Regions from separate parts of the Lysobacter sp. 22409 genome, predicted to be linked through region 3. Evidence: predicted binding sites of a transcription regulator. Region 3 holds the regulator's gene; each other region holds the start of a gene.
What was found. The regulator sigma-54, encoded in region 3, starts transcription at its own class of promoters, with help from an activator protein. The targets are predictions, from matches to a motif close to TGGCACGNGCNTTGC.
Positions count from the first base shown of each region.

Region 1: glnA (type I glutamate--ammonia ligase) is a predicted target of sigma-54. The motif match lies at 3,832-3,846, and genes of this name have one in related genera.
Region 2: pgaA (poly-beta-1,6 N-acetyl-D-glucosamine export porin PgaA) is a predicted target of sigma-54. The motif match lies at 3,356-3,370, and genes of this name have one in related genera.

Region 1 is NZ_JBQEOE010000040.1:36,986-43,439, reverse strand. Features, by position in the region: gene ACTJJK_RS18365 (ammonium transporter) at 1-556, opposite strand, end outside; gene ACTJJK_RS18360 (P-II family nitrogen regulator) at 577-915, opposite strand; gene ACTJJK_RS18355 (TorF family putative porin) at 962-1,765, opposite strand; gene glnA (type I glutamate--ammonia ligase) at 2,345-3,754, opposite strand; gene ACTJJK_RS18345 (undecaprenyl-diphosphate phosphatase) at 4,045-4,851, shown strand; gene ACTJJK_RS18340 (DUF2750 domain-containing protein) at 4,902-5,393, shown strand; gene ACTJJK_RS18335 (hypothetical protein) at 5,479-5,982, shown strand; gene ACTJJK_RS18330 (DUF4377 domain-containing protein) at 6,110-6,454, shown strand, end outside.
Region 2 is NZ_JBQEOE010000005.1:162,825-169,278, forward strand. Features, by position in the region: gene pgaB (poly-beta-1,6-N-acetyl-D-glucosamine N-deacetylase PgaB) at 1-1,187, opposite strand, end outside; gene pgaA (poly-beta-1,6 N-acetyl-D-glucosamine export porin PgaA) at 1,190-3,154, opposite strand; gene ACTJJK_RS04525 (GH92 family glycosyl hydrolase) at 3,570-6,454, shown strand, end outside.
Region 3 is NZ_JBQEOE010000001.1:55,204-61,657, reverse strand. Features, by position in the region: gene ACTJJK_RS00305 (PTS sugar transporter subunit IIA) at 1-53, opposite strand, end outside; gene ACTJJK_RS00300 (hypothetical protein) at 327-656, opposite strand; gene ACTJJK_RS00295 (hypothetical protein) at 723-1,079, opposite strand; gene rapZ (RNase adapter RapZ) at 1,496-2,407, opposite strand; gene hprK (HPr(Ser) kinase/phosphatase) at 2,404-3,354, opposite strand; gene ACTJJK_RS00280 (PTS sugar transporter subunit IIA) at 3,549-4,013, opposite strand; gene hpf (ribosome hibernation-promoting factor, HPF/YfiA family) at 4,056-4,385, opposite strand; gene ACTJJK_RS00270 (RNA polymerase factor sigma-54) at 4,617-6,026, opposite strand; gene lptB (LPS export ABC transporter ATP-binding protein) at 6,109-6,454, opposite strand, start outside.

The DNA of each region.
Region 1 (6,454 bases), on a different contig from region 3:
AGGTGAACCAGATCGCCGAGAACAGCAGCACCGCCGAGAACTTGATGCGCTCGGCGAAGGCGCCGACGATCAGGGCGCCGGTGATGCCGGCGAAAGTCGACTGGAAGGCGATGAAGACGTACTCCGGCAGCGACACGCCGGCGGTGAACGTTGCCGCGAGCGAGGCCTTGTCGACGCCCTTGAGGAACAACTTGTCGAAGGTGCCGATGAAGGCGTTGCCGCCGCCGAAGGCCAGCGAGTAACCGTAGGTCACCCACAGCAGGACGATCAGCGAGAACACCGCCAACACCTGCATCAGCACCGACAGCACGTTCTTGGAGCGCACCAGGCCGCCGTAGAACAGGGCCAGGCCCGGTACGGTCATCAACAGCACCAATAGGGTCGAGGTCAGCATCCAGGCGACATCGCCCTTGTCGACCACGGGCACGGCCGCGGCAGCGGCCTCCTGCGCGTGCGCGGCGCCGGCCGACAGCAGCGCCAGGGCCGGCGCGGCGGTCAGGGCCAGGGTGCGGGTGATCCGCTCGCGCGAGCGGGAATCGATCGTCGTGTCTTTCATTTCGTTTCTCGCGTGGAGGGTCACAGGGCGTCGTCGTCGAGCTCGCCGGTGCGTATGCGCACCGTGTTCTCGACCGGCAGGACGATGATTTTTCCGTCGCCGACCTTGCCGGTGCGCGCGGCGTTCTGGATCGACTCCAAGGCCGCGTCGAGCAGGCTGTCGGGGACGGCGCACTCGATCTTGAGCTTGGGCAGGAAATCGACGACGTACTCGGCGCCGCGGTACAACTCGGTGTGGCCCTTCTGGCGTCCGAAGCCTTTGACTTCGGTGACGGTGATGCCCGATACGCCGACTTCCGTCAGCGCCTCGCGCACCTCGTCGAGCTTGAACGGGCGGATGATGGCAATGATCAGTTTCATCTCGCGGCTCCGTGGTGGTTCGTGTGCGGTCGTGCGCGGGGCGTGCTCAGAACGCCTTGCTCACGGTCAGGGTGAAGGCGTCGTCGGCCAGGAAGTTGTCGTGGGCGTTGGTGTACAAGGCCTGCTCGGCATCGGTGTCGCTGTAGGCGGCGGCGACCGAGAAGCCGTTGTCGAAGCTCTTGGTCACGCCCACTTTCCAGTCGGCGTACTCGAAATCCTTGTTGTGCTCGATCCACTGCTTGCCGCCGTGGACGTTGAGCGTCCAGCCCGGCTGGAAGGTCCAGTTGAGGTTGGCGTCGAGGTAACCGCTGCCGTCGGAATCGGCGTAACCGAACAGGTCGGTCACGGCATAGGAATATTTGAGCCCGACCGACACCGTCTCCGACGGCGCCAGCGTGCCGCCGAGGTAGATCTCGGTGGTGTCCGGGCTGTTGAAGCCGCTCGGGTAGTCGCCGGGGTAGTAGTAGGTCAGCACGCCGACGTCGTAGGAGAACAGCTCGCCGGCCTTGCCGCGGTAACCGGCGTAAGCGTCGAGTTCGAGGCTATTGGAGATGTCGTCGCCGATCACCACGGTGTCCGACAGCCAACTGACGTTGCTGCCCCAGGCGCCGACGTAGAAACCGCTGTCGTGCGCGTACTCGATACCGCCCTGCAAGGCGGGGTTCTGGTTGTTCTGCGACACCCCACGGAACAGGTAGTCGCTGGTCAGGCTCACCGAGCCCGAGGTTCCGGCGTGCGCGGTCGTGGCCGCGAGCGCGGCGAACGCGAGCGCGGTGGCGAGCGCCGCCTTGGCCAGCGCGGTCTTACCGGCGGTGGCGCCGGCGTGTTCGGTTTTGCGATGTAACGACATGACGCAGGCTCCTCATAAGCGGTGGCCCCTCCCCGGTCATTGCTTCGTTGCGCTCCGGCCGCGTCGACGCCTTCGTCGTACTCGTGCCGGAGGTGGACGCGCGGGCGGACTCTGCGGTCCGCGCCTGCGTCGAATGGCTGTCCTCCTGTCGGTGCGGTCGTCCTGGCACCGCGCGGGTCGATCGGTCGCGGCTCGATGGCTGCGTACTCGTCGCGTCGGCTGCAGTGCGTCGGTCGATCGTTTCTGGGTTTCGGGGTTTGCGTTCTGCTTCGTTTTCGGTTTTCGGTTTTCGGTCCGGGACTTTGCGCTGCGTGTCCTGGGTTTGTTCGGGCAAGCCGCTCCCGCGACGTCGACCTCAGGCCGATATCGGGTGGCGTGGGCGAGTGGCGTCGCCCGGGAGGGTTCGTCTTCCCTGAAAGCGACACGGCCCGGAGCGTTAGCCCCGGGCCGTGTGCTGGTTACCGCATGTCGCGCATCGCGTCCGCGCGCCGCCGCGTGGCATCCCGCCGCGCCGCATCGAAGCGGCGCGGGCGATCGGGACGGCAGGCGGGTGGCGGCAAGGCGTAGGCGCTCATGTGATCAGACCGCGTAGTACATCTGGTATTCGAGCGGATGCGTCGCGGCGCGGAACTTGGTCACTTCCTGCATCTTCAGCGAGATGTAGCTGTCGATGAAGTCGTCGGTGAACACACCGCCGGCCTTGAGGAAGTCGCGGTCCTTGTCGAGCGCTTCGAGCGCCTGGTCGAGCGAGTGGCATACGGTCGGGATGCCCTTCTCCTCTTCCGGCGGCAGGTCGTACAGGTCCTTGTCGCTCGGCGCGCCCGGGTCGATCTGGTTCTTGATGCCGTCCAGGCCGGCCATCATCAGCGCGGCGAAGGTCAGGTAGCCGGACTGGATCGGGTCGGGGAAGCGCATCTCGATGCGGCGCGCCTTCGGGTTGGCCACGTAGGGAATGCGGCAGCTGGCCGAACGGTTGCGGGCCGAATAGGCCAGCATCACCGGCGCTTCGTAGCCCGGCACCAGGCGCTTGTAGCTGTTGGTGCCCGAGTTGGTGAAGGCGTTGATCGCGCGCGCGTGCTTGAACACGCCGCCGATGTACCACAGCGCCATCTGCGACAGGCCGCCGTAGCCGTCGCCGCTGAACAGGTTGACGCCGCCCTTGGCGAAGGACTGGTGCACGTGCATGCCGCTGCCGTTGTCGCCGACGATCGGCTTGGGCATGAAGGTCGCGGTCTTGCCGTTGCGGTGGGCGACGTTCTTGATGATGTACTTCATCGTCAACAGCTCGTCGGCCTTGGCGACCAGCGAGTTGAACTTGGTGCCGATCTCGCACTGGCCGGCGTTGGCGACTTCGTGGTGGTGCACTTCGACTTCGATGCCGACCTGCTCGAGGGTCTTGCACATCTCGGCGCGGATGTCGTGCAGCGAGTCGAGCGGGGCGACCGGGAAATAACCGCCCTTCACGCCCGGACGGTAACCGCTGTTGCCGCCTTCGTATTCCTTGCCCGAGTTCCAGGCGGCTTCTTCCGAATCGATGTGGAAGAAGGTGTGGCCCATCTCATTGGCGTAACGGACCGAGTCGAAGATGAAGAATTCGGGTTCCGGGCCGAAGAAGGCCTGATCGGCGACGCCGCTGGACTTCAGGTAGGCCTCGGCGCGCTTGGCGACGCCGCGCGGATCGCGCGAGTAGGCCTGCATGGTCGCCGGGTCGAGGATGTCGCAGGTCAGCACGACGGTCGGATCGGCAGTGAACGGGTCCAGGAACGCGGTCGAGGGATCCGGCAGCAGGATCATGTCCGACTCGTTGATGCCCTTCCAGCCGCTGATCGACGAACCGTCGAACATCTTGCCGTCTTCGAACAGCGAGGGCTCGACGATGGACTTGGGGAAGGTCACGTGGTGCTGCACGCCACGCATGTCGGTGAAACGCAGGTCGACGAATTCGACCTTGTGATCCTTGATGAGCTTTTCGACCTGTTCGAGAGACATGTTCGTTCCGGGAATGGGGAGTCGGGTGAAAGAGTCGTGCAACACGAGGGCATTGAAGCCGCCTGCCTATTGGGCAAGCAAGCGTCGTGCCAACTTTCAGTCGCCGGTAAGCCAATGAAATAAAAGCGAATCCTCGATTCACTGCCGACAGAACGCACCAGATGAGCGCAACGAAGCAAGCAATCGCACCAAATTAGTGCGGCACGCTTTCCGTTATTCTGGCGCGCCGCCGCGAACCCCCGATCGCGCCGCCGGCGTCCCGACTCCCCGACCCAAGACCCCCGCCCCTAATGACCGACCTGCTCGCCGCCCTGCTTCTCGGCATCATCGAAGGCATCACCGAATTCCTGCCGATCTCCAGCACCGGCCATCTGCTGATCGCGCAACACTGGCTCGGGCATCGCTCCGACCTGTTCAACATCTCGATCCAGGCCGGCGCGATCCTGGCCGTGGTGGTCATCTACTGGCGCCGGCTGTGGACGTTGGCGACCGGCTTCGGCCAGCGCGACAACCGCGACTACCTGTTCAAGCTCGCCCTCGCCTTCGGCGTAACCGCGGTGCTCGGCATCGCGGTCAAGAAGGCCGGCTTCTCCCTGCCCGACCAGGTGCTGCCGATCGCCTGGGCGTTGGTGCTCGGCGGTGTGTGGATGATCGCGGCCGAGCATTTCGCCGCCAAGCGCGCCGCCGCGCTCGGCGAACGCAGCGAGATCACCTGGACCGTCGCGACCCTGGTCGGCATCGCCCAGGTCGTCGCCGGCGTGTTCCCGGGCACCTCGCGCTCGGGCGCGACCATCTTCATCGCCCTGCTGGCCGGCACCACCAGCCGCGCCGCGGCGACCGAGTTCACTTTCCTGATCGGCATCCCGACCATGTTCGCGGCCAGTGGCTACGAACTGCTCGGCGTGCTCGGCACGCCCGCCGCGGCCAACGAAGACTGGAACGCGCTCGCGGTGGCCTTCGTCGCCTCGGCGGTGACCGCCTTCATCGCGGTGAAGTGGCTGTTGCGCTATATCCAGACCCACCGTTTCACCGCGTTCGCGATCTACCGCTTCGTGTTCGGCGCAGCGCTGTTGCTGTTGATGCCCTCAGGCAGTTGAATGACATCGCCCCAGCTGATCGAGTCGCCCCACCGGCAGGAGCCGCCGCCATGAACGAAGCAGATCGCGCCGCCGAACAAGAGTTGCTCGACTACGCGCAGTTGTCCGGACCCGAGCGCTACGCCGCCTTCGTCGCGGCCATCGCAGGCACCGGGCAGTTGTGGGTCGCCGAATCCGGCGAATTCGTCCTGACCCTGTTCGACGCCGACGGCCAGGAACTGCTGCCGGTATGGCCCTCGACCGGCACCGCGCGCGCCGCCCTGGCAGCCGCGCCGAACCTCAAGGGCTATGCGCCGGTGCTGCGCGAGTTGGAAGCCTGGCGCGCGAAGGCCGCACCGGCGCTGACCGAAGCCGGCCTCGGCGTCGGCGTGTTCCCGAACACGACGATGCAGTGCGCGGTGGTCACCCCGGCGGAACTGCTGGGGCATATCGACGCCGTGCTCGCCGACGAAAGCGAGCAGGAAGACGACGGCGACGGCCGCCTCGACCTGGAGCGCGCCCAGCGCGAACTGGCGCAAAAGTTCGCCAAGCCGAAGTCCTGAACCCCGCGCGGCGCGACGGCGCGTTCGCCCAGGAGCCGCGGGCGCTGTCGTGCCCGCAGCGCATCCCCTTCGACATGGAGTCGGCATGCACCGGATCTGTTCTGCCGCAGCGCTCGCCGCGGCGCTCGCGGCCTGTTCGCTGTCCTCATCCGTCGCGTCGAAACGCTCGGCCCCGACGTATCCGCTGCCGCAGACCCAGGCCGGCTTGTTGCGCGCCTTCGATTGGTATCCGCTGGAGGCCACCGATGCGCAGGGCCGTCGCGTCGGCGAGCTGCGCGGAGCGCGTCGACGCGGCCTGCATGTGAGCTTCGGCGACGAGAGCTATCGAGTGAAAGGGGCCTGCAACACCATCAGCGGCGCCTATCGGGTCGAAGGCGAACGGATCGTGCACGACGAACGGCTCGACGCGGTGCAGACCGTGGCGGGCTGCCGCGGCGGCGCGGCGATGGAGCGCGCCTTTTTCGCCCAGCCCCTGATCGGCGCGCATTTCTCCATCGACACCCGCAGCCGCGCGCCGGTCCTGCGCCTCACGGCCGACGACGGCGCGCACATGCAGTTGATCGGCCTGCCGGCCGCGCCGGCGCGCTGAAACGCGGGCGGGCGCGAGCTGTTTCCTTCTTCGACAACGTGACCGAACCCGCATTTGTCCGCGCCTCGGCGATGGCGCGCGACGGCACGCGCGACCCAGGCTATGCCATCTCGCCAAGGAGGCCCTCATGCCCACGCCATCTTCCGTTTCCACCCATCGCTACCGTGCGCCTCTGCTGACGCTGGTCGCCGCCCTGCTCACGGCCGCCTGCAGCAGCGGGGCCGGCGATCTGCCCGGCCATACTTCGGCGGCGGCGGCGACCGAGCCCGAACCCACCGCCAAACCGGGCGACGCGCGCCCGGCCGCGGTGACGCAGCGCCCGCCACCGCCGAAACCGGATCCGGGCCCGCAAGGCCTGGTCGGCTATCGCTGGCAGATACTGCTCGCGACCGCGGCCGACGGCCGCGCGCTGCCGGAGCTGCAGCCGAACGCGTTCTCGCAAATCCATTTCGAGTTCGGCGACGACGGACGC
Region 2 (6,454 bases), on a different contig from region 3:
AGCCAGGCGAACACTTTGACGTTCGCGCGGGTTTTGAGCTGCCAGGCGACGCGGTTGTAGAGGTCGGCGCGCATCGGCAAATGCCGGTTCGGGAAGTACAGCGCATCGGCCGAGCCGTTGCCGTCGGGGTCGGCGAAGGCCTGCAGGAAGACGTGGCTCGGGCCGACTTGCTTGACCCGTTCGATCAGCTTGTCCAGGTTGCGCGCCTGCTGCGCCGGGTCGGCGTCGTAGACGTAATCCAGGTCGACCTGCAGCGCGCGCAGGCCGTCGAGTGCTTCGTCGTGGCGCAACTCATAGGCCAGGTCGTTGACGGTGGGGTTGTTGAACACCAGCAGGCGCGCCAGCCCGTGCAGGTCGGCGCCGATCTTCTGATGGCGGCCTTCCAGGTCGAAGGTGACCGCCATGCCGAGTTCGTCGGCGATCGCGTTGGTCTGGCTGTTGTAGGCCGCGTACGGCCAGATCACCGACTTCGGGCCGACGCCGAGTTCGCGCTTGATCTCGGCGGCGCTGTCGCCCAGGTCCTTGCGGATGCGCGCCAGGTATTCGGTTTCGCTTTCGTAGCGCTGGGCCTTCTCGTCCCAGGCGCGGGTGATCGCCGCGGGCATGCTGTTGCCCTGCGGGTTGGAGGTCACGCCGCGGTGCAGGGCATGGCTGTGCGAGGCCACTTCGATCAGGCCCGAGGCCTGCATCTCGCGCAATTGCTCCCAGGTGACGAAATCGTCGTGGGTGAACATGCGCGGGCCGTAATCGACTTTCTGATCGCGCGGCAGGTCCACCCAGGAGGTGACCACCGCCATCAGCGCCGGGTAGTTGTAGGCGCGCAGCAGCGGAAAGACGTGGGTGTAGATGCTGCGCAGGCCGTCGTCGAAGGTCAGCAGCACCGCCTTGGGCGGCAGCGGCTTGCCGCCGCGCGAGGCGGCGATGACCTCGCTCAGTGCGACCGGGTGGTAGCCGTGGCCGGACAACCAGTCCAGGTGCGCGGCGAAGTTCTGCGTGCTGACGGCGTAGGCATCGGGATCGCCTTTGCGCGCCACTTCGTCGCGCACGTCGTGATAGCTCAGCACCAACAGTTCGTTGGCGCCGGCCGCGAGCGGGGCCAGCGCGGCCACGGCCAGCACGGCGAACGCGAGCGCCCGGTGGATCAACCCGCGCAGGGGGGCAGCAAGCGGCGCAGCGAAATACAGCATGTTCATTCCTCACCCCAGCGGAAGCTCAGATCGAAGGCGACGCGGTCTTCGCGCACGCCGTCGTAGACCGGACGCGACCAGTTGAGGCCGTAGTTGAGAGTGCGGCCGGTGCCGAACCGCCATTCGTGTTCGTAACGCAGTTGCGGCACCCAGGCGCTGCCGTAGCCCTGCTGCCAGTACGGCCCGGCGGTGGCGGTGAGGCGCTGCAGGAAGTGGCGGGTGTAACGGCGCCAGGTCATGTGATCCAGGCGCACGCCGAGATTCAGCGAAGCGTCGCGGCTGGGGTTGAAATAGGGCACCTCGGCGTCGCGGCGACTGGCGCGGCTGGCCGACAGATCGGCCAAGCCGGCGACCTGGAGATGCGGGCTGGTGTACAGGCGCTGATCCAGGTTCAGCGCGACGGCGCTGCGGCGGTTGTCGTCGCTGTAGCGCAGTTGCTGCGCGCTCGCGCCGAGCGAAGTGCGCTCGCTCGGCGTCCAGCGCAGGCCCAGGCTCAAGGCATCGGCATCGATGCCGGCGCCGCGCGCCTGCAACGAAGCGTCCGGGGTTTGCCGATACCAGGACGCATTGGCGCGCCAGGCATCGTTGAGGCGCCAACCGGCATCGAGGTAATAACCGGTGCGGTCGCCGCGATCGAGCCAGCGGTCGTTGGCGCGGTCGACGCCGAAGCCCAGGCTCAGGCGGTCGTAGGCATACAGCGCGCCGATGCCGGCGCGGCGATCGTGGACGCGGTCGCCGGGGTAATCGGCCCAGGCATCCTGCGCGTGCGCGGTGAGGCGCCAGCGGTCGTTGATCAGCGGGCTGCGCACCTCGAGGCGGTGCACGGCATCGCGGGTGCCGAGCGGCGAGGCGGTGGCGCCGCCGCCGCGCGCATCGCTGCGGCCGCTGGCGGTGCTGAACAACCATTGCCAGCCCAGGCGGCTGTCCCAGGACTCGCTCATCTGCCGCACTTGCACGTCGCGCGGGCGGTTGGCGATCAATTCGTCGTGGATCGGCCGCGCCAGGTCGACGCGGGCGTGCTCGAGATAGGCGCCGACCTGGCCGACGCGCGCGCCGACGCCGGTCGGTTCCAGCGTGCTCGCCATCTGGAAGCGTTGCAGCGCGCGATCGGTCCAGCCGCGTTTTTGATAAGCGACGCCGAGATTGGTCTGCACGCCGGGGTTGTCCGGCCCGATCGCCGCCATCGCTTCGAGTCGCTGCTGCGCGCCGACGGTGTCTTCGCCGTACAGGCGGATCATGGTCTGGGTGCTGTCGGCGTCGTAATGGCGCCAGTTTTCGACGCTCTGCTTGGCGCCGTTGACGCGCACCCAGGCCGGTTCGGCGGCCTTGATCTTGTCGAGTTGGGCCAGGGCGTCGTCGAAACGCTCGCCTTCCGAATAGGCGTAGGCCAACTGCAGCTGCGAGTCGTGGTCCTCGGGCCATTCGCGCACGACGCGTTCGAGCACGGTCGCGGCTTCTTCGGGGCGTTTGTCGGCCAGCAGGGACGCGCCGACCTTGGACAAGGCATACATCGGTATCTCGACGCCCTCGGCCTGCAACGCGCGGTAGCGTTCGACCACCTCGGCGTGGCGTTCCAGATGGTTGAGCAGCATCAACTCGTCGAAACGCGTGCGTAGGTCGGCCTGGCGTTGCTCCGGCGTCTGGGTGGCGCGGTACTGCTCGAAGGCGTCGCGCGCGCTGCGCATTTCATCGAGGCGGGTGGCTTCGTCTTCGGGGTAGAGGCTGCCCCAGACCGCAAGGCGAGCGAGGCGGCCGGAGTCCAGGCGCTTGCGTTCGGCGGTATCGAACAGGTCGGGGCGGGCTTGGTACAAGGTCCAGGCGCGATGCGCGCTGCCCAGGTCGGCCAGGGTCAGTACTTGCAGGCGATACAGGCGGTCGTCGCCGGGCGTTGCCGCTTGCGCACTTTCGATGCGGGACAGCGCAGCGAGCCATTGCCGGTCGGCGCGCAGGCGCTCGATCTCCGGCATCGCATTCGTTGCGGTCGTTTGACGCTCCGCAGCAAAAACTGACGTCAGGGGGCAGATTGCGCTCGCGGTCGCCAAGGCGATTGAGAGAGCAAGTCGGTGCGGAGTCGGCATGAGCGACAGGGTCCGTAAGGCAGGGGGGTGCAGATGCGATTTATTCCAAGATAAAAATGTGATGCAAATCACATTTACAGGGAGGGTGGTGCAAAAGGTGTGCCAAGGGGCCCCGTCCGCTGCTTGAACGATGCTGGAAGTGCTTGTCTGGATTGGATTTTTTGCTCCCAAGACGCTGCCGAGGATGCTGCGGCGCGGTTTGACAAGCTCGATTTAGATCGATTTAAATCGAGAAAGCAGGGGCCTGTGCCGGTCGGCACAGTGCGAATCGGAGGCAGTCGCCGTCCGGGCAATGGGAGCGGGAATGTCGGCAACGTGGAGAGCGCGCCGCGATGGCGCACGGGCAGCGGCGAAGCACACCTTGGCGCTGGCCTTGGCCGGGGCACTGATGCCGACGGCGATGGCCGGGCCCGCGCGCAGCTTCTGGACCTCGTTCGAGGCCGGTGAGCCGGCCGCGGCCGAATCCACGGGCGGACCTGCGGCCACCGGGGCGGTGCCGCGCCTGAGTGCCGACGGCGGCCCGCCCGAGGCCGCCGCCCTGACCGCCAAGCCCGGCATGGGCTTCAGCGGTGTGCGCTCGCTGCGTTACCAGGGCGTGGGCAGCGGCGCCGCGCAAAGCGTGCAGGCCTTCGAGGTCGACATCGCCGTCGCCAAGGACACGCAGCTGTCGTATCGCCTGTTCCCGCTGTCGAGCGCGCACATCGCCGGCCAGCCGGCACCGTCGAAACTCGATGCGCTGCGCAACGGTTCGACCTATGTCGCCATCGACCTGGTGTTCGACGACGGCAGCCGTCTGTCGCAACGCAAGCCGCTCGATCTGTACGGCAATGCCTTGACCGCGCGCGAGCAGGGCATGGCGCGGTTGCTCTATCCCGACCAGTGGAACGCGGTCAGCAGCCGCATCGGCGAGGTCGCGGCCGGTCGCCGCGTGCGCAAGATCCTGCTGGTCCACGACGGCGACACGGCGTTGCCGTACCAGGGCTATCTGGACGACCTGCGCATCGCCCCGGCGCCCGCGCTCGCCAAGGGCAAGCGCGCGGCGCTGCGCCCGAGCGACTACGTCGACACGCGCCGCGGCAGCAATTCCAACAGCCGCTTCTCGCGCGGCAACACCTTTCCCGCGGTCGCGCTGCCGCACGGCTTCAACTTCTGGACCCCGACCACGAACGCCGGTTCGCACTGGATCTACCAGTACCAGGAGCGCAACGGCGACGACAACCGCCCGCGCATCGAAGCCTTCGCGCTGTCGCACGAGCCGAGCCCGTGGATGGGCGACCGCCAGACCTTCCACGTGATGCCGGCGATCGGCGAGGGCCGGCCCGAGTTCGACCGCAGCAAGCGCGCGCTGAGTTTCGGCCACGACGAGGAAACCGCGCGCGCCGATTACTACCGGGTGCGCTTCGACAACGGCCTGGTCGCCGAGATGACCCCGACCGACCATGCCGCGGTGATGCGCTTCACCTTCCCGGCCGAGCCCGGCGAGACCCGCGCGCAGTTGCTGTTCGACCACCGCGACGAGCACGGCGACATCCGCCTGGACCGCGACGGCCGCGCGCTCAGCGGCTGGAGCGAGAGCATGAGCAAGCTCTCGACCGGCGCCTCGCGTCTGTTCTTCTACGCCCGGTTCGACCGCCCGATCCGCGACGGCGCCCGGCTCGACCGCGACAAGGCCGGGCGCGACCGCGTCTCGGCCTGGTACGGCTTCGACCTGAGCGGCGATCCCACCCGCCAGGTGACGATGCGCATCGCCACCTCGCTGATCAGCGTCGAACAGGCGCAGCGCAACCTGGAGCTGGAAATCGGCGCCGACGAAGGCTTCGACGCGGTGCGCGAACGCGCCCGCGCCGCCTGGGACGCCAAGCTCGGCATCGTCCGCGCCGAGGGCGCGCCGGCGCACGAGCAAGCGGTGCTGTACTCCAATCTCTATCGTTTGTTTCTTTACCCCAACAGCGGCTACGAGAACACCGGCACCGCCGAGCGGCCGTTGTACAAATACGCGAGCCCGTTCTCGGCACCGACCGGCAAGGCCAGCGCCGGCGCCACCGGCGCGGCCGTCGTCGACGGCAAGGTCTACGTCAACAACGGCTTCTGGGACACCTACCGCACCAGTTGGCCGGCCTATGTATTGCTGACGCCGACGCATGCAGGCGAGATGATCGACGGCTTCGTCCAGCAGTATCGCGACGGCGGCTGGATCGCGCGCTGGTCCTCGCCGGGCTATGCCGACCTGATGGTCGGCACCAGTTCCGACGTGGCCTTCGCCGATGCCTGGCTCAAGGGCGTGCGCAATTTCGACGTGCGCTCGTTCTATCAGTCGGCGCTCCGCAACGCCTCCAGCGTCAGCAGCGTGCCGGGCGCGGGCCGCAAGGGCATCGAGCGGGCGATCTTCACCGGCTACACCGACACCACGGTCGGCGAAGGCCTGTCGTGGTCGATGGACGGCTACATCAACGATTTCGCCATCGGCCGCCTGGCCGGCGCGCTGGCGCAGCAGGCCGGCGCCGACGATCCCTACCAGGGCAGCTATCGCGACGATGCCGCGTACTACCGCAATCGCGCGCTCGGCTACGCCAACCTGTTCCATCCGCAACTGGGCTTCTTCGTCGGCCGCCATCGCGACGGCCGCTGGCGCTACACCGCGACCGAGTTCGACCCGACCCGCTGGGGCGGCGACTACACCGAGACCAATGCCTGGAACATGGCCTTCCACGCGCCGCAGGACGGCGCCGGCCTGGCCGCCTTGCACGGCGGACGCACCGCCTTGGGCAACAAGCTCGATCTGTTCTTCGCCACGCCGGGCACCTTCGAGGTCGGCAGCTACGGCGGCGTCATCCACGAAATGCTCGAAGCGCGCGACGTGCGCATGGGCCAGTACGGCCACAGCAACCAGCCTTCGCACCACATTCCCTATATGTATGCCGCCGCCGGCCAACCCTGGCGTATCCAGGAGAAAGTGCGCGACATCCTCGACCGCCTCTACGTCGGCGGCGAGATCGGCCAGGGCTATGCCGGCGACGAGGACAACGGCGAAATGTCGGCGTGGTGGTTGTTCAGCGCCGCCGGTTTCTATCCGCTGCGCATGGGCTCGCCCGAGTACGTGATCGGCGCGCCGCGCTTCGAGCGCATGAGCATCCGCCTGGAAAACGGCCGCGAACTGCAGATCAACGCGCCGAAGGTCAGCGCGCGCAA
Region 3 (6,454 bases):
ACGAGTGCGCTGCCGATACCGGAATGGGTGATGAGAAGGACGCCGACGGACATGCCTCCAACTTAACAGAGCGGAGTGACAAGCCGGAAGCGCCGAATGCGGCGGTCCGCGGGCACGGCGACGGGCGCTCCGGGTCGAGGGCCGGAACGCGGCGGGCAACTGTTTGATTCTTCGAGTCCGCCCGCGGCGAATGCGGGGCGAGCGGTGCCGCGAGCGGGGTGCCCGGGGCGCGATGGAAGCGTGATCGATGGGCGCCGCGGCCGATCGGGATCACGGCGCAGGCGGGCCTTGCTGTGACGGCCCGCTGCGCTGCGGATGGTGCCGCGTCACCGCATCGACGGTGCGCGGTCCTCGGACGGCGGTGGCGGCCCGGTCGGTGTCGGTTGCGGGTTCTGCACCGGCGGGGTGTCGCTGGGGGTGTCGGTCGGCGGAGGCAGGTTCGCCGGCGGGAGGTCCCCCGGCGGCATGGCGGTTGCCGGTGCCGGGTCGTTCGCGGGCGGCGTCGGCCCCGGATCGGTCGTGGCCGGGGCCGGCCCGCTCGATTCCATCGGCGCCGGCTCGGGCTTGTTGCAACCGCCGAGCAGGCCGGCGGCGAACAGGGCGCTCAAGGCCGCGGCCAGGGCACGCGGGTGAGCGCGAGTGGTAAAGATATTCATGATGATCCTTGGCGGGTGATCCTTGGCGGTCAGGAGAGGGCGCGATCGGCAGCGGACGCGGCGGCGTCATTTGTCGCCGCCGCGCTTGCCATCGCCGGCCTGGTACTCGGCCAGCGACAAGGCGCCGTCGCCGTCGTGATCGTGCGTGGCGAAGTTCGCGGCGAGGCGCGCATCGAGCGCGGCTTCGTCGCGGCTGATCTTGCTGTCGCCGTTGCGGTCGAGGTCCGCGAAGCTCGCCGGTACGGTGGTGTCGGCCGGTGGCGGTATCGGTGCCTGGCCGCGTTGATCGTTGACCGGCGGCTCGGTGCGTTGCATCGCATCGCCCGGTGGTGCGGATTGCGCTTGCGCCATCGCGGCCGGCGGCAAGGCGAGCACGCCGACCGCAAGCAGCATCGGCGCGAGGCGGCGGATCATGGCTTTCATATCGTGGCTCCGTGGGGATTCAGACGCACCGGAGCGCTCAGCGCCCGGCACAGCCCGAAACTAAGGCGAGGCTTGCAAGCGTCGCGACACGGCAATGGGAAAAATTTGTAAGGACGCCAAGCCGGTCGCGGGCGAGGCTCAGAGCGCGTTCATATCGCCGCAAAGGGGGAACTGCGTTCGCCTCCCCTCTGCAAGGCGCATGCGTCAGTTCGCCCCCTTTGCAGAAGGGGGCGGCGCCCTGCGTGGTACGAAGTCTGTGGAAAGCGACTGGCGCGGGGGATTTGCTCTGCACGCGCGGCTTGACGGTGCTTAAGAGCAAATCCCCCTAGCCCCCTTTGCAAAGGGGGAGGAGGGCTGCGTTAACACGCTCAAGAAGAGGGCTGCGTTCGAGGTCTGGATGAGCTGCGGCGCGCGGCTCAGTCGAGCTCGCGATGGTGCACGGCGACTTCGTTCCAGCCGCGGGTGCGGGCGTGTTCGGCCATGCGTTCGGCCAGGTACACCGAGCGATGGCGCCCGCCGGTGCAGCCGAAGGCGATGGTCGCGTAGCTGCGCGTGCTGTCGGCTTGCAGGCGCGGCAGCCAGGTGTCGAGGAACTGGCTGATCTGCTCGACGTAGAGGTTCACGTCGGCCTGCGCTTCCAGATAATCGCGCACGCCGCCGTCGCGGCCCGACAAGGGCCGCAGCGCCGGGTTCCAGTGCGGGTTCGGCAGGCCGCGCGCATCGAAGACGAAGTCGGCGTCGGCCGGCACGCCGCGACGATAGGCGAAGGACTCGAACAGCAGCGACATGCCGGCGTCGCCGCCCATCGCGAATTCGGTGATGACGTGGCGGCGCAGCTGATGAACGTTGAGCTCGCTGGTGTCGACGATCGCATCGGCGATCTGGCGCAGGGGTTTGAGCACCTGACGCTCGAGCGAGATCGCATCGGCCAGGGCCAGGCCGAACTGGCTCAGCGGATGGCGGCGGCGGGTATCGGCGTAACGCTTGAGCAGCACGCCGTCGCTGGATTCGAAGAACACCAGCCTGGGGTCGGCGCCGAGCGCGCCGACGGCCGACAGCCATTCGGGAATATTGGCCAGGTCGCTGTGGCGGTTGCGTACGTCGATGCCGACCGCGAGCTTGGTCGGCATGCCTTCCTCGGCCTTGATCACGTTCTGCACGAACTGCGGCAGCAGTTCCGCCGGCAGGTTGTCGACGCAGTAGAAACCCAGGTCTTCGAAGGTGTTCAGCGCCACCGACTTGCCCGAGCCGGACATGCCGCTGACGATGACCAGGGTGAAAGCGTTGCTCTCGGCGGCCGAGGCAGTGTCGAAGGGGGAGTTGCTCACGATTCGCCGCGCTCCAGGAAGTTGCTGTGCCGGGCGATGAAGGCCGCGGCCGGGTCGAGGCCTTTCATGCGCAGGCTGTGCAGCCGCGTCGCCGCTTCGGTGAGCACGGCGAGGTTGCGGCCGGGCATGACCGGCAGGGTGATCATCGGCACGTCGAGATCGAGTACGCGGCGGATGCCGGTGTCGCCGGTCAGGCGCTCCATGCCGGCCGGCAGCGGTTCGCTCATCGGCTTGGTCAGGTGCACGATCAGGCGCAGGTATTTGTTGTTCTTGACCGCGGTGTCGCCGAACATCTGGCGGATGTTGAGCACGCCAAGGCCGCGCACTTCGAGCAGGTCCTGGAGCATGTCGGGGCAGGTGCCGTCGAGCACGTCGGGCGCGATCTGGGTGAATTCCGGCGCGTCGTCGGCGACCAGGCGATGGCCGCGCGTCACCAGTTCCAGCGCCAGTTCGCTCTTGCCCGATCCCGATTCGCCGGTGATCAGCACACCGATCGAATAGATCTCCATGAATACCCCGTGCAGGGTGATCTGCGGCGCCAGCGCGCGCGCCAGATGGTATTGCAGGTGATTGAGCAACTCGTGGCCACGGCGCGGCGAGACCCACAACGGGGTGTCGGTTTCCTCGGCGGCGATGCGCAGGTCTTCGGGGCAGGGCTGGTCCTTGCTGATGACCAGGGCCAAGGGCCGGAACTGGATGATCTTCTCGATCGTTTCCCAGCGCAGCCGCGAGTCCAGGCCGTCGAGCCAGGTCAGCTCTTCGGTGCCGAGGATCTGCACCTTGTTCGGATAGATCGCATTGAGATAGCCGGCCAGCGACGGGCGCCGCGCGACCGTATTGACCGCTTCGACCAGGCGGCCGTCGCCGCGTTGGCCGGCCACCCAGCGCAGGGCGAGGCGCTCGCGCTGCTGTTCGAACAGTTCGCCTGCACGGATGCTCTTGCTCATGGACGGAAGTTTACGAGCAAAGCGATGGCAGTGTCCGCATCGGCGCGGACCCGGTCGCGTCCGCGGCGCGGTGTGAAGCAAGTGGGGCGGGCGAGCCGATAGACCGGCTCAGCGGCTCGGGGAACGAGCGGGGCTGGGATCAGTGCGTCTCAGATGCGTACGCCTCGAATCGCCGCAGCCCAGAACGGCACGGCTCAGGCCGCGCTGCGGCGAACGTGATCGAGCAGGCGATAGCTCAGCTCGGCGACGTTCGGTGCCGTGCGCAATCGCTCGAGAAAGCCGCTATCGGCGAAGCGTTCGGCCAGTTCCGCCAGCAACTGCAGATGTTGCTGGACGTGGTGCTCGGGAATGGCCATGGCCAGGACCAGGTCGACCGGGCGCCCGTCGATGGCGCCGAAATCGATCGGCTGGGCCAATCTGAGAAAGGCGCCGCGGCTGTTTTCGAACAAGGGCGTGCGCGCGTGCGGAATGGCGACGCCGTGGCCGATGGCGGTGCTGGCGAGGCGTTCGCGTTCGCCCAGGCTTGCGCGCAGGGCGAACGCAGTGGAGGCATTGCCGTCGCAGAGCATGCGTGCGGCGACATCGAGCACGGTATTGCGATCGCCGGGCTCGACCACGATCGCGACCCGTTCCGCACTCAGTAATTCATAAAGCGGCATGACAGCGTGTCTGGATCGATGACCGGGTCCCGGGGAGCGGGTTCAGCCTACGAATTCGCCGTTGCGTGCGAGGCTTTCGCCACGGTGATGGTCGACTTGCTTACTCTTGTGCTTCATCAGCAGGCGGTCGAGCTTGTCGGCGAGCAGATCGATGGCGGCGTACATGTCGATGGCGGCGGCGTCGCAGTGCAGGGTACGGCCGGCGATGAGAACGGTGGCCTCGGCGCGATGGTCGGGCTTGTCGAGACTGAGCTGGGTACGCACGTCGAAGGGTTGGTCGAAATGGCGTTGCAGACGGGCCAGCTTGGTTTCCACATAGTCACGCAGGGCTGCAGTGACTTCCAGTTGCTGGCCGTGGGTTTCGATACGCATCGGAGACCTCCTTCACGTCGCGGGAGAATGCAGACTGGGCTCCGGACCGTCGGTCGTCGACGGCTTCGGGGCCTGATTGACGCCCTGGCCGGGGCCAGGGATTCCAGCATCTCACGCTCAGCTCTGGGTGCAAGTGGCAAGACCGCAACAATGGTCGTAGGTCGTTGTTAAGTCACTGATTCGATGGGGAATAGAGGCCGAAATCCCGCGGCTTTGCGGGATTTGGCGGCCTCAGGCCATGCGCACGCGCTCTTGCGACGAGGGGATGCTCATCGCCTCGCGGTACTTGGCCACGGTGCGGCGCGCGACCGGCACGCCGGTGGCCTTGAGGGTTTCGGCCAGGCGCGCGTCGGACAGGGGTTTGCGCGGGTTCTCGGCCTCGATCAGGCGCCGGATCATGGCCTGGATCGCGGTGCTGGAGGCCTCGCCGCCGGAGCCGGTGTCGATGCCGGAGGCGAAGAAAGCGCGCAGCGGCATGGTCCCGCGCGGGGTGCGCGCGTACTTGCGGGCGATCGCGCGCGAGACCGTGGATTCGTGCAGGCCGACTTCGGTGGCGACCTCGCGCAGGGTCAGCGGGCGCAGCGCGCTGTCGCCGAATTCGAGGAAACCGGCCTGTTGCTTGAGCAGGCAGCGCGCGACCTTGAGCAAGGTGTCGCCGCGCGCTTCCAGGCTCTTGAGCAGCCAGCGCGCTTCCTGCAGATGGCCGCGCAGATAGCTGGCGTCGGAGGCGTTGGCGTGGCGGATCATGCTTTCGTAGCCGCGATGGATCGAGATACGCGGACGCATCGCTTCCGACAGGGCCACGCGCCACAGGCCGTTCTGGCGCCAGATCACCACGTCGGGGGTGACATAGGTGTCGGTGGAGATCGCGCCCATCTGCGCGCCGGGGCGCGGGTCGAGCGAGCGCAGCAACTGCACCGCGGTCTCGACCTCGGCGATGTCGCGCTTGAGTTCGCTGGCCAGGCCGGCCGCGCCGATCCTCGGCAGGCGTTCCAGCGGTTCGCCGGCGATCACCAGGGCCAGGGCCTTGCCCGGGGTGTCGTCGGACAAGGTGTTGAGCTGCAGGCTCAGGCACTCGCTGAGCGAGCGAGCGCCGGAGCCGACCGGGTCGAAGCGCTGCACCTGGTGCAGCACGGTCGCGACTTCTTCCTCGCTGACGCCCATCGCCAGCGATTCGACGATCGCGGCCAGGCTTTCGCGCAGGTAGCCGTCGTCGTCGATCGCCTCGATCAGGGCCACGCCGATGCTGCGGTCGCGCTGCGACAGCGGGCTGAGGTGCAGTTGCCACAGCAGATGGTCGTGCAGGGTCTCGGCCTCGGCGACCTGTTCGGCCGCGGGCGAGTCTTCATCGCCGTGATCGGAGGGCCCGACCCGCTCGTACCAGGTCTCGCCGTCGTCCATGGTCCATTCGGGTTCGGCGGTCGGCGCTTCGGCGCCTTCCTCGGTGCTCGGCGGCGGGCGCGGTTCGTCTTCGTTGACCGCGGACGGGTCGGTCCAGTCGAGCAGCGGATTGCTCTCGATCGCGGTGGCCAGTTCGGCTTCCAGTTCGACAGCCGACAGCTGCAGCAGGCGAATCGCCTGCCGCAATTGCGGCGTCATCACCAACTGTTGTCCGAGCGAGGCTTGGAGGCGGGGCTTCATCATCGATTGCTAACGCGACCTGAGATGGCTGTCGGCCCGGGCCGCGCGTCGTGGGCGCCGTCCGCGCCCGGCAACCGCTAGGTTACAGACGGAACTGCTCACCCAGATAGACACGGCGGACATCGGGATTGGCCAGCAGCGCGTCCGGAGCCCCCTGCGCGAGCACGCCACCGTCGTTCAGGATATACGCCCGGTCGCAAATGCCCAAGGTTTCACGGACGTTATGGTCCGTGATCAACACTCCGATGCCGCGATTCTTGAGATGGCGCACGATTCGCTGGATCTCGCCGACCGAAATGGGGTCGACGCCGGCGAAGGGTTCGTCCAGCAGCATCAGGCGCGGGCGGGCGGCCAGGGCACGGGCGATCTCGACCCGGCGGCGCTCGCCGCCGGACAGGCTGGCGCCGAGCTGCTCGGCGACATGGGTC